3 regions of the Clostridium moutaii genome follow, and region 3 is predicted to be linked to each of the others. Evidence: a T-box and tRNA genes for the amino acid it is inferred to sense, from the RefSeq annotation. Region 3 holds a T-box; the other regions hold tRNA genes.
What was found. The T-box of region 3 lies ahead of AB8U03_RS17085 (valine--tRNA ligase). A T-box ahead of a tRNA ligase gene usually reads a tRNA of that ligase, here a tRNA-Val.
Positions count from the first base shown of each region.

Region 1: it encodes a tRNA-Val, which carries the amino acid that the T-box ahead of AB8U03_RS17085 (valine--tRNA ligase) is inferred to sense. The anticodon was not compared.
Region 2: it encodes a tRNA-Val, which carries the amino acid that the T-box ahead of AB8U03_RS17085 (valine--tRNA ligase) is inferred to sense. The anticodon was not compared.

Region 1 covers NZ_JBGEWD010000020.1:29,081-32,359, forward strand. The annotation lists gene AB8U03_RS15245 (ABC1 kinase family protein) at 1-267, opposite strand, end outside; gene AB8U03_RS15250 (phasin family protein) at 299-604, opposite strand; tRNA gene AB8U03_RS15255 (tRNA-Arg) at 779-855, shown strand; gene AB8U03_RS15260 (nucleoside deaminase) at 1,052-1,489, shown strand; tRNA gene AB8U03_RS15265 (tRNA-Ser) at 1,510-1,603, shown strand; tRNA gene AB8U03_RS15270 (tRNA-Val) at 1,650-1,726, shown strand; gene AB8U03_RS15275 (YybH family protein) at 2,166-2,573, shown strand; gene AB8U03_RS15280 (SDR family oxidoreductase) at 2,679-2,975, shown strand; gene AB8U03_RS15285 (DNA polymerase Y family protein) at 3,084-3,279, opposite strand, start outside.
Region 2 covers NZ_JBGEWD010000002.1:183,850-187,128, forward strand. The annotation lists gene metK (methionine adenosyltransferase) at 35-1,210, opposite strand; SAM riboswitch class I at 1,283-1,387, opposite strand; tRNA gene AB8U03_RS03605 (tRNA-Tyr) at 1,459-1,543, opposite strand; tRNA gene AB8U03_RS03610 (tRNA-Thr) at 1,549-1,624, opposite strand; tRNA gene AB8U03_RS03615 (tRNA-Val) at 1,641-1,716, opposite strand; tRNA gene AB8U03_RS03620 (tRNA-Tyr) at 1,725-1,809, opposite strand; tRNA gene AB8U03_RS03625 (tRNA-Thr) at 1,815-1,890, opposite strand; gene yyaC (spore protease YyaC) at 2,165-2,704, shown strand; gene mreB (rod shape-determining protein) at 2,742-3,279, opposite strand, start outside.
Region 3 covers NZ_JBGEWD010000027.1:18,120-21,398, reverse strand. The annotation lists gene AB8U03_RS17095 (ABC transporter substrate-binding protein) at 1-989, shown strand, start outside; gene AB8U03_RS17090 (hypothetical protein) at 1,120-1,524, shown strand; T-box leader at 1,668-1,879, shown strand; gene AB8U03_RS17085 (valine--tRNA ligase) at 1,937-3,279, shown strand, end outside.

The sequences.
Region 1 (3,279 bases), on a different contig from region 3:
TTTGTTTATATTTTCATGCTTTTCTGGAAGTACATCATCTTGGAGCTTTGAGAGTTCTTCAATGTATTGTGAAGGTAGTATATCTGGTCTTGAACTTAATATTTGACCTATCTTTATAAAAGTAGGTCCAAGTTCTTCAAAAGCCCTTCTAAGATTTTCAGGAGATTTTTCTTTATTATGATTTTTAGTATATACTAAAAATTTAAAACCATATTTAGCTAGTACCTTCATTATTTCTTTAAATCTTTTTGAGTATCGGTTTTGCATGGTATATATTTAACGACTAAAGCTTAAAGCTTTAGTCATCTCCATCACTTATCTTATTTTCAAGTTTGGTTAATCTCTCATTTATTGATGATATATCTTCTTTAGAAGCAAGATTCATACTATCCAATATGGATAGCAGATCGGTTTTGCTTATGGGTTTTATCTCTTCTTTTTTAGCTATGACTGTTTTTTTTAATTCTTCGGATAACTGTTTCCCCTCATCTACTGTTATTTTTCCCTTTTGGACCATTTCCTCAATTAATTTTACTGATTTTTCATAAGTATATGCAGCTGAACCTATGCCTGCCAAAAATAAATTTTTTAATTCATTAATCATATTTGTTCCTCCTCCATAAATTTAACTTTATAAATAAATCATCTTATAATCCACATGATTGAAAATCAATAGGATTTTAGATGTCATTAAAACAAAAGCTTTCTGATAAAATTTGCGAAAAAAATTGACAATTTTCATAAATTATAATAGAATATGAGGGTAGTAATTATATATGCGCTCGTAGCTCAGTAGGATAGAGCAGCGGTTTCCTAAACCGCGTGCCGGAGGTTCGACTCCTCTCGGGCGCACCATAAAGTCTTGTGAATACGGTATTTACAGGGCATTTGTTTTATGAAAATTATTATCTGTTTTAAATAGTATATCCTTATTCTATATTTATATTTTATTTATCAATATTGATTTATATGTTTGTTTGAAATAATAAAATATTTTAGTTTAAGTTTGAGTAGAAAATAACTTGAAATATTTAGTTTTTGAGGTATCTATATGATGGATTTCATGCTTGAAGCCATAAAACAAGCTAGAATAGCATTAGAGTTAGGTGAAGTTCCAGTAGGAGCTGTTATAACAAAAAATCAGAGGCTTATATCAAAAGCATGTAACTTAAAAGAAACATTGAAAGATTCAACTGCTCATGCAGAAATTATTGCTATAAAAAGTGCTTCAAAAGTACTTGAAAATTGGAGATTAAAAGACTGCAGCATGTACGTTACTTTAGAACCGTGTCCCATGTGCGCAGGAGCTATATTGCAGTGTAGAATTAGTAAATTGTATATAGGAACATTTGATCCAAATGCAGGAGCCTGCGGTTCTGTAGTGAATGTATTGCAAAATAAATATTTAAACCATTGGACTAATATTCAATGGGATTATAATGAAGAATGTGGCAATATATTGGATGAGTTTTTTAAAAAGAAAAGATAAGAATTTCTGAAATTTTATATGGAGACGTATCGAAGAGGTCATAACGAGAACGACTCGAAATCGTTTGAGCGGTGTTGAGCTGCTCCGTGGGTTCGAATCCCACCGTCTCCGCCACATGCAAAATTTAGGCTGTCTCAAAACGGGCAAGCTAATACATTTTGGAGGCATAGCTCAGCTGGTTAGAGCGTACGGTTCACATCCGTAAGGTCGAGGGTTCGAGCCCCCCTGTTTCCACCATATTATCACGTCAATATTGATACAATGTTGACGCACGAAAAAGTCCAGTAATATTGGGCTTTTCCGCATTTTACATAAAAAAACCGGCCACCTTGATGGGCGGCTTTTTTCTTTTTTGAACCCGTATCGTGAAAAGATGCACACCTCTCTGCGGTGATTCCCTACTTTTCGTGAAAAGGTTCAAGGGAAACGTGAAAAAATTCAATCATGCATAAAAGGGAAAAATCTCCTTAAAGTTATGAATACGCCATGTTCGTCGCAACTCGCCGCTGCAGTCAACCAGATATAGCCATTAAGATTGGCTGGAGCCTCAAACCCATATAATATGAGTGTAGCTGTAAAAATAATTAGCATATAACGTGACATACTGTAGTCCAGTTTTGAGTGATATAATAAGCAAAAAAGGAGGTTATCCTCCAAAAAGGAGAAAACAATGAATATGGAAAACGATAAGAAGGCAATACTCTCAATTGTTGAGGAAATGTCAAAGTCAATGACAGGTGCGCAAAGCACGAAACATTGGGCAGACAACGCCATGTGGTTCGATATTGCGCCTTTCGCCTCAAAAGGCGTCAAACCCGCTAAAAAGGCCTTTGATGATGCTTTTGGCCAGTTGAAAACATGCAAAATTGAAATTCTAGAAACGGAAACCTATATCAATGGCGACATGGGCGTCGTCTGCATGGTTCAGCGGTGGAATACGGCTACGAAGGACGGTACGGTCAATCCCCCTATGCTTGTTCGTCAAACGGATTGTTTTGAAAAACAGGACGGTGAATGGAAAGTCATCCACGAGCATACCTCTGTACCGGTTGCAGAATGGGATGGCAAGGTCGTCACCGATTGACAGTCAAATTCTCATAAAGGCAGGTAGGGGGATAATCGACTGAAATGCAGAACTTTAAGACTGGGAGTGTGAAAGAACTTTCGAGCAAACGAGTGTTAGTAACGGGTGGCACTTACGAACTACAGCAAAGGGCTGGCGACGCAGTATGCACCGGACGGAATCCGTATAAATTGTGTTGTCCCAGGCTATACACAGACCAGTTCATCCGAGCAGATCATTGAAAATATGTTGAAAGATTCAAGCATTTCATTGGATGATGCTCGGCAAGCATTGATGGATTCTATAGGCGGTGTTCCCTTGGGACGTCCAGCCCGGCCCGAGGAAGTCGCGGAGCTGATCGCATTCCTTGTATCCGACAGGGCCTCCTATATTACCGGCGGCGTGGTACGCACCTTAATGTAAAAAATAAATTCAGCAAAAACGGGAAGCAATGATGACAATTTATTGATTCCCGTTTTCATATATCGCTTGTTGGTTTGTGTTACTTGCAGGGTACATATAAAATAACATTTAGGCATCCAGTTCACTCAGAATATATTTTGCTGCTTCCAATTCAGATAAATCAAGTAAGTCGCCGGCCGTCACGCCAATGAGGCGCAGCGGGATTCGAAAGCTGTAATTATGATGCAGCAGCTCCATGGCTTTTTCAGTTATTACAGCCGTTTTATTTGTGGGCATATTCAATTTCCCCTGACGATTGATCGTA
Region 2 (3,279 bases), on a different contig from region 3:
GCTCTGTAAATTTGCATACAGAGCTTTTAAAATTCTAGATATATTTTTTTATATCATCAACTTTATTTAATTTTTCCCAAGGTAAATCTATATCGGTTCTTCCAAAATGCCCATAAGCTGCAACCTGTCTGTATATAGGTCTTCTCAAATCCAAATCCCTTATTATAACAGCTGGCCTTAGATCAAATACCTTCTCTACTATGCCCACTATTTCCTCTTCTGATATTTTCCCAGTGTTGAAAGTATCAACAGTTATAGATACAGGTTTTGCTACACCTATAGCATATGCAAGTTGTATTTCCAGCTTATCGGCAACACCAGCAGCTACCAAATTTTTTGCCACCCATCTTGCAGCATAAGCAGCGGATCTATCCACCTTGGTTGGATCCTTTCCTGAAAACGCTCCACCACCATGTCTTCCATATCCACCATAGGTGTCCACTATTATTTTTCTTCCTGTAAGACCAGAGTCTCCCTGAGGTCCACCAACCACAAACCTTCCTGTTGGATTTATGAAGTACTTAGTATTTTTATCCAAAAATTCCGGTGACACAACAGGCTTTATAACATGTTCAATTATATCACTTTCAATTTGTTCTTTAGTTACCAGTTCATCATGCTGGGCGGATACCACTATAGTATCAACTCTAATAGGTTTATTGTCATCATATTCTATAGTCACCTGGGTTTTTCCATCTGGCCTCAAATAACTTAAAGTCCCATCCTTTCTAACCTGTGCCAATCTTTTTGCCAGCTTATGAGCCAGACTTATAGGCATAGGCATATATTCTGGAGTCTCATTAGTGGCAAATCCAAACATCATACCTTGATCTCCTGCTCCTATGGCATCTGTTCCCTCCATCTGTCCTTTTTTAGCTTCCAGGGACTGGTTGACCCCCATAGCTATATCTGATGATTGTTCATCAATTGAGCTCATCACTGAGCAGGTATCACAGTCAAATCCATATTTAGCTCTGGTATATCCTATTTCCCTTACAGTCTTTCTAACTATTTTAGATATATCAACATAACATTTAGTTGATATTTCTCCCATAACCAAAATCATACCTGTAGTAGTAGCAGTTTCACATGCTACTCTTCCGTAAGGATCTTGTTTTAATATAGCGTCCAGAATTGCATCTGAAATTTGATCGCACATTTTATCTGGATGACCTTCTGTAACTGACTCAGACGTAAATAATTTTCTCATTTTCAATACCTCCATACTGTATAAAAAAATAAAAACCTCTTCAAATAAGAAGAGGTTAAATAATTAACTGCTCTCTTATCTTGCAAAATTAACTTGCAGGAATTGGCACCTTGGCAAAATTTCTACTGGTTGCCGGGTTTCATCGGGCCTTTTTCCCTCCGCCTCTCTGGATAAGAGTTTATATTATAGATTTACAATAATTATAAAGATTCTAATAAAACAAAAAACACCCTAACAGTGCTTTTTTATGGTGGAGGAAGATGGATTCGAACCATCGAAGTCACTGACAACAGATTTACAGTCTGCCCCCTTTGGCCGCTCGGGAATTCCTCCGCATTTGGTGCTGGCAGTAGGCTTCGAACCCACGACCTACTGATTACAAGTCAGTTGCTCTACCTGCTGAGCTATGCCAGCTTATTTTGTTATAATGTGGTGGGCACAACAGGGCTCGAACCTGTGACCCTCTGCTTGTAAGGCAGATGCTCTCCCAGCTGAGCTATGCGCCCATAATATTTGGTGGAGGAAGATGGATTCGAACCATCGAAGTCACTGACAACAGATTTACAGTCTGCCCCCTTTGGCCGCTCGGGAATTCCTCCACATTTGGTGCTGGCAGTAGGCTTCGAACCCACGACCTACTGATTACAAGTCAGTTGCTCTACCTGCTGAGCTATGCCAGCCTATTTATTTCATACAATTACGCCCACATAAAACATAAAGGCGTTTAACGTAGTTTAGTATACATTTTTGTGCAATTATTTTCAAATTTCATATTACATTAAAATCTAATGTTAAATGTTTATTCCTTCATGTATCTCATTATTCCTTTAGAAATCATATACCTGTGATTTAGACATAATATTTTACATAATTCCATCATATAAATTATATATAGTATTCTCTTTGGATATTATCCATAGATAGGTATTGCATACATAAAAGAAGGTGAATATATTGAATAAAGTAAAATCTAACTATAAAAATCCATTGGCATATTACGATTTAGCCTATTTTTTAAAGGATCACATCAACAAGGATACCATTATTGTATGTATCGGTACAGATAGATATATAGGGGACTGTCTTGGCCCCTTAGTAGGTACTCTGCTAAAGTGCAAGCACTTTCCTCTGCCAGTTTATGGCACAATTTCAGAACCCATACATGCTTTGAACATTGAGAGTAGACTAAATGAAATAAAGTTACTTCATCCTCATAACAACATTATAGGGATCGATGCCTGTTTAGGAGATTCCAAAACCATTGGAGAAATACAGGTAAGGGACTTTCCCGTTCATCCCGGCAAGGGAGTAGGAAAATCCCTTCCCAATGTAGGGGATTCCTCAATAATAGGCATAGTTGATTCAAATGGCAATGAAGATATATTTAATAATACCAGCAATATACGTTTGAATCTAATTTTAAATATGGCCGAAGTAATACTTTATTCATTAATTCATTCATATTATCTCTATTATAATAATATCTTATTGTAAATATATAGACAAATTTTTTAACACCAATAAAATATCCTCAATCTATTAAGGTTATATCATCACCGGTAAAAATAACTTCCATTTTGTCCAAATACTCAAGAACCTTTCCTGTGCCTAAAGCTACACAGGATATTGGATCTTCAGCTACATAAACAGGCACATGAGTTACTTCCTGTATTAAATCACTTAATCCATTTAGCAAGGCTCCTCCTCCAGTCATAACAATACCTTTCTCAGCTATATCAGCGGATAACTCTGGAGGAGTTTTTTCCAATACCGCCCTAGCTGTATCTGCTATAGAATTTACAGTTTCCTTCAAAGCTATTCTCATTTCTTTAGATGATACTTCCATATTTTTGGGGAGCCCTGTAATTAAATCTCTTCCCCTTATTTCCATACTTATCTCTTCATCTTTGTTAAATGCAGAACCTATATTTATCTTTAAGTCTTCTGAAGTCCTTTCTCCAATCATCAATTTATGTTCTTTTCTAATATATTTCATTATGGATTCATCAAACCTGTCTCCTGCTACCTTAATTGAAGATCTTACTACTATTCCCCCCAGCGAAATTATT
Region 3 (3,279 bases):
TTTTGTTGTGTTTTATATTTGTAGTTACTATTTTTACAGCTTGTGGCAGCAGTAAAAAAGATGATAAGGCTCTAGTTAATATAAAACTAAACGAAGTTGCCAGATCCGCATTTTATGCCCCTATGTATGTGGCGATAAACCAGGGAATGTTTAAAGAGCAGGGTATAAATATAGACCTTACAACGGGACAGGGAGCGGATAAAACAATGCAGCAGGTATTGAGCGGAAGCTGTGACATAGGATTTTGTGGCCCAGAACAGGTAATATATATATATAATCAAAAACGAAAGGATTTTCCTGTATTATTTGCCCAGCTAACTACTACAGATGGCTCTTTTTTAGTGGGCAGAAATGCACAAAAAGATTTTAAATGGGAATCTGTCAGGGGAAAGACCATAATTGGTGGAAGACCTGGTGGAGTTCCAGAAATGGCATTGGAATATGTACTTAAAGAAAATGGTATACAACCAGGAAAAGATGTAAACTTAATAACCAATTTAGCTTATACCGCAACAGCCGGTGCATTTAAGGCAAATACAGGAGATTATGTGGCTCTTTTTGAACCAACTGCCAGTATGCTGGAAAAGGATAAGAATGGTTATATAGCAGCCTCAGTAGGTCAATCTGCAGGTGTATTGCCTTATACCTGTTATTTTGCCACCAAGTCTTATATATCAAAAAATCCTGAAACAATACAAAAATTCACAAATGCTATTCATAAGGGTCAGATATGGGTTCAAAAACACAATGATAAAGAAGTGGCTGAAGCCATAAAATCCTTTTTCCCGGGGACTGATGAAGGTGTATTAAAATCTGTAATAAAAAACTACAGGAATATAAAAGCCTATGCTGATACTCCTGTTATAAAAGAACAAAATTTAAATAGACTTATGAATATAATACAATCATATAAATCAGATTTAATACCTGAAAAGCCTCCTTTTGATAAGATAGTCAATAATTCTTTTGCAGAAAAAGCCCTTAAGTAAACGTGATTCTAAGCCGAACTCATGGCCGTATAAGTTTGGCTTAGAAAATATTTATTTTAAATTTCATATGTTCACAGCAATATAATTTTGATATAATAGTAGAAAATATAAATGATAGGTGATGTGGCCTTTGAACAGTGAATATTTAAAATATATAAAGGAATATACTTTAAAAGTTGATTTCGCGAGAATGGAAAATGATATGTTCTACTTCGAAAAAATATATAGGGAAATAAGTATGAAATTTGAAAGCATGTACGGATTTTCCTATAATGAAATGGATGAGGCTTATATTCCAGGTACACTTTTAGGTGTTGGCGGCAAGAAATTTGTTGCTGTATTTTTTATAGAAATAAGAGATGGTGGGAAAAATTATGGAGCCATAGTTTTTCATCCTAAGTATGGACTTATACAGGAAGATGATTTTGAAGAAATTCTTTTAGAAGAAGAATATAAAGATATATTTCCTTATAAATATAGATTAGCTGTAAAGTTGATTAATGATTCTGCTGGAAATATATCTGAAAGATACTAGCTTTTTTGGCAGTTATATATGAAGTGATTCTTAGATTCAGGTGAAGTTTGCTCGTAAGGAATGCTTACCTATTTGAAACTTGTATAAAAATTTCTTGACAGCTTAAAAATTAACGTTATAATAAGAAATGTATCAAATTAAATTTATTAGCTGTGAAAAAGAGGAGTAGGGATAACATTGTATAAAGAGAGAGAAGCTGTTAGTTGAGAGGCTTTTCATATAATATATCCTGAAGGTAGCTTTGGAGCTTCTCTACTGAAATAAAAGTAGGTAGGGGCGGTTTTCTCAATCGTTATTTTTTAAGAGCCTGTAATTTTCAGGAAAAAAGGTGGCAACGCGGGTCTTCGTCCTTTGTGGATGAAGGCTTTTTTATATGTAAGATTATTTTAAACATATTTAAGGAGGAGATCTAATGTCGAAAAGGAAAGATATGGAAACCACTTATAATCCAAAGACATTTGAAGAAAAACTTTATAATAATTGGCAGGAAAAAGGGTATTTTACGCCCCGTGCAGATGATAATAAAAAAACTTATACCATAGTAATACCCCCTCCAAATATTACGGGAAAATTACATCTAGGTCATGCTTTAGATGATACAATTCAGGATATACTGATAAGAACCAAAAGAATGCAGGGATATAATACGTTATGGGTTCCTGGAGAAGATCATGCCAGTATAGCTACTGAGGTAAAGGTGGAAAAGGAACTTTTAAAAGATGGCATTGTAAAAAAGGAAATAGGCCGGGATGCATTTCTTGAAAAGACTTGGGATTGGACTCATGAGTATAGGGAGAGAATAAGAAATCAAGTAAAAAAACTTGGGTGTTCTGTAGATTTCACAAGAGAGAGATTTACTATGGATGCAGGACTTAACAAGGCCGTGAAAAAGTTCTTTGTCAAATTATATAATGATGGACTTATATATCAGGGAAATAGAATAATAAATTGGTGTCCAAAATGCCGCACTGCTATATCGGATGCAGAAATTGAATACAACGAGCAGCAGGGATGCTTCTGGCACATAAGGTATAAGGTAGTTGAAAGTGATGAATATTTGGAGATTGCCACTACAAGGCCGGAGACCATGTTTGGTGACACAGCTATTGCAGTTAATCCTAAGGATGAAAGGTATAAGCATTTAGTTGGCAAGACTGCTGTACTTCCTATTGTAAATAGAGAAATACCAATAGTTGCTGATGATTATGTAGACATGGAGTTTGGTACAGGAGCAGTTAAAATAACTCCTGCACATGATCCTAATGATTATTATGTAGGTAAAAGACATAATTTGCCCGAAATTGTAATAATGAATGAAGATGGAACAATAAAGCTTCCAGGAAGCAAATATGATGGAATGGATAGATACGAAGCTAGAAAATTACTGGTGGAGGATTTGAAAGAACAGGGATTTTTGGTAAAAATAAAAGAACACATGCATAATGTAGGATGTCATGACAGATGTGGAACTACCATTGAACCAATGATTTCAAAACAATGGTTTGTAAAAATGAAGCCTTTGGCAAAACCGGCTATGGATGTGGTAAAAAACAAGAAAATTAAATTTATACCTGAAAGGTTTGAAAAGACTTATTTTAACTGGATGGAAAACATTCAGGATTGGTGTATTTCAAGGCAGCTTTGGTGGGGCCATAGGATTCCCGTATGGTATTGTAAAGACTGCGGCCAGGTTATAGTAAGCGACACTAATCCTACAAAATGCAGTAAATGTGGTTCAGATAATCTGGAGCAGGA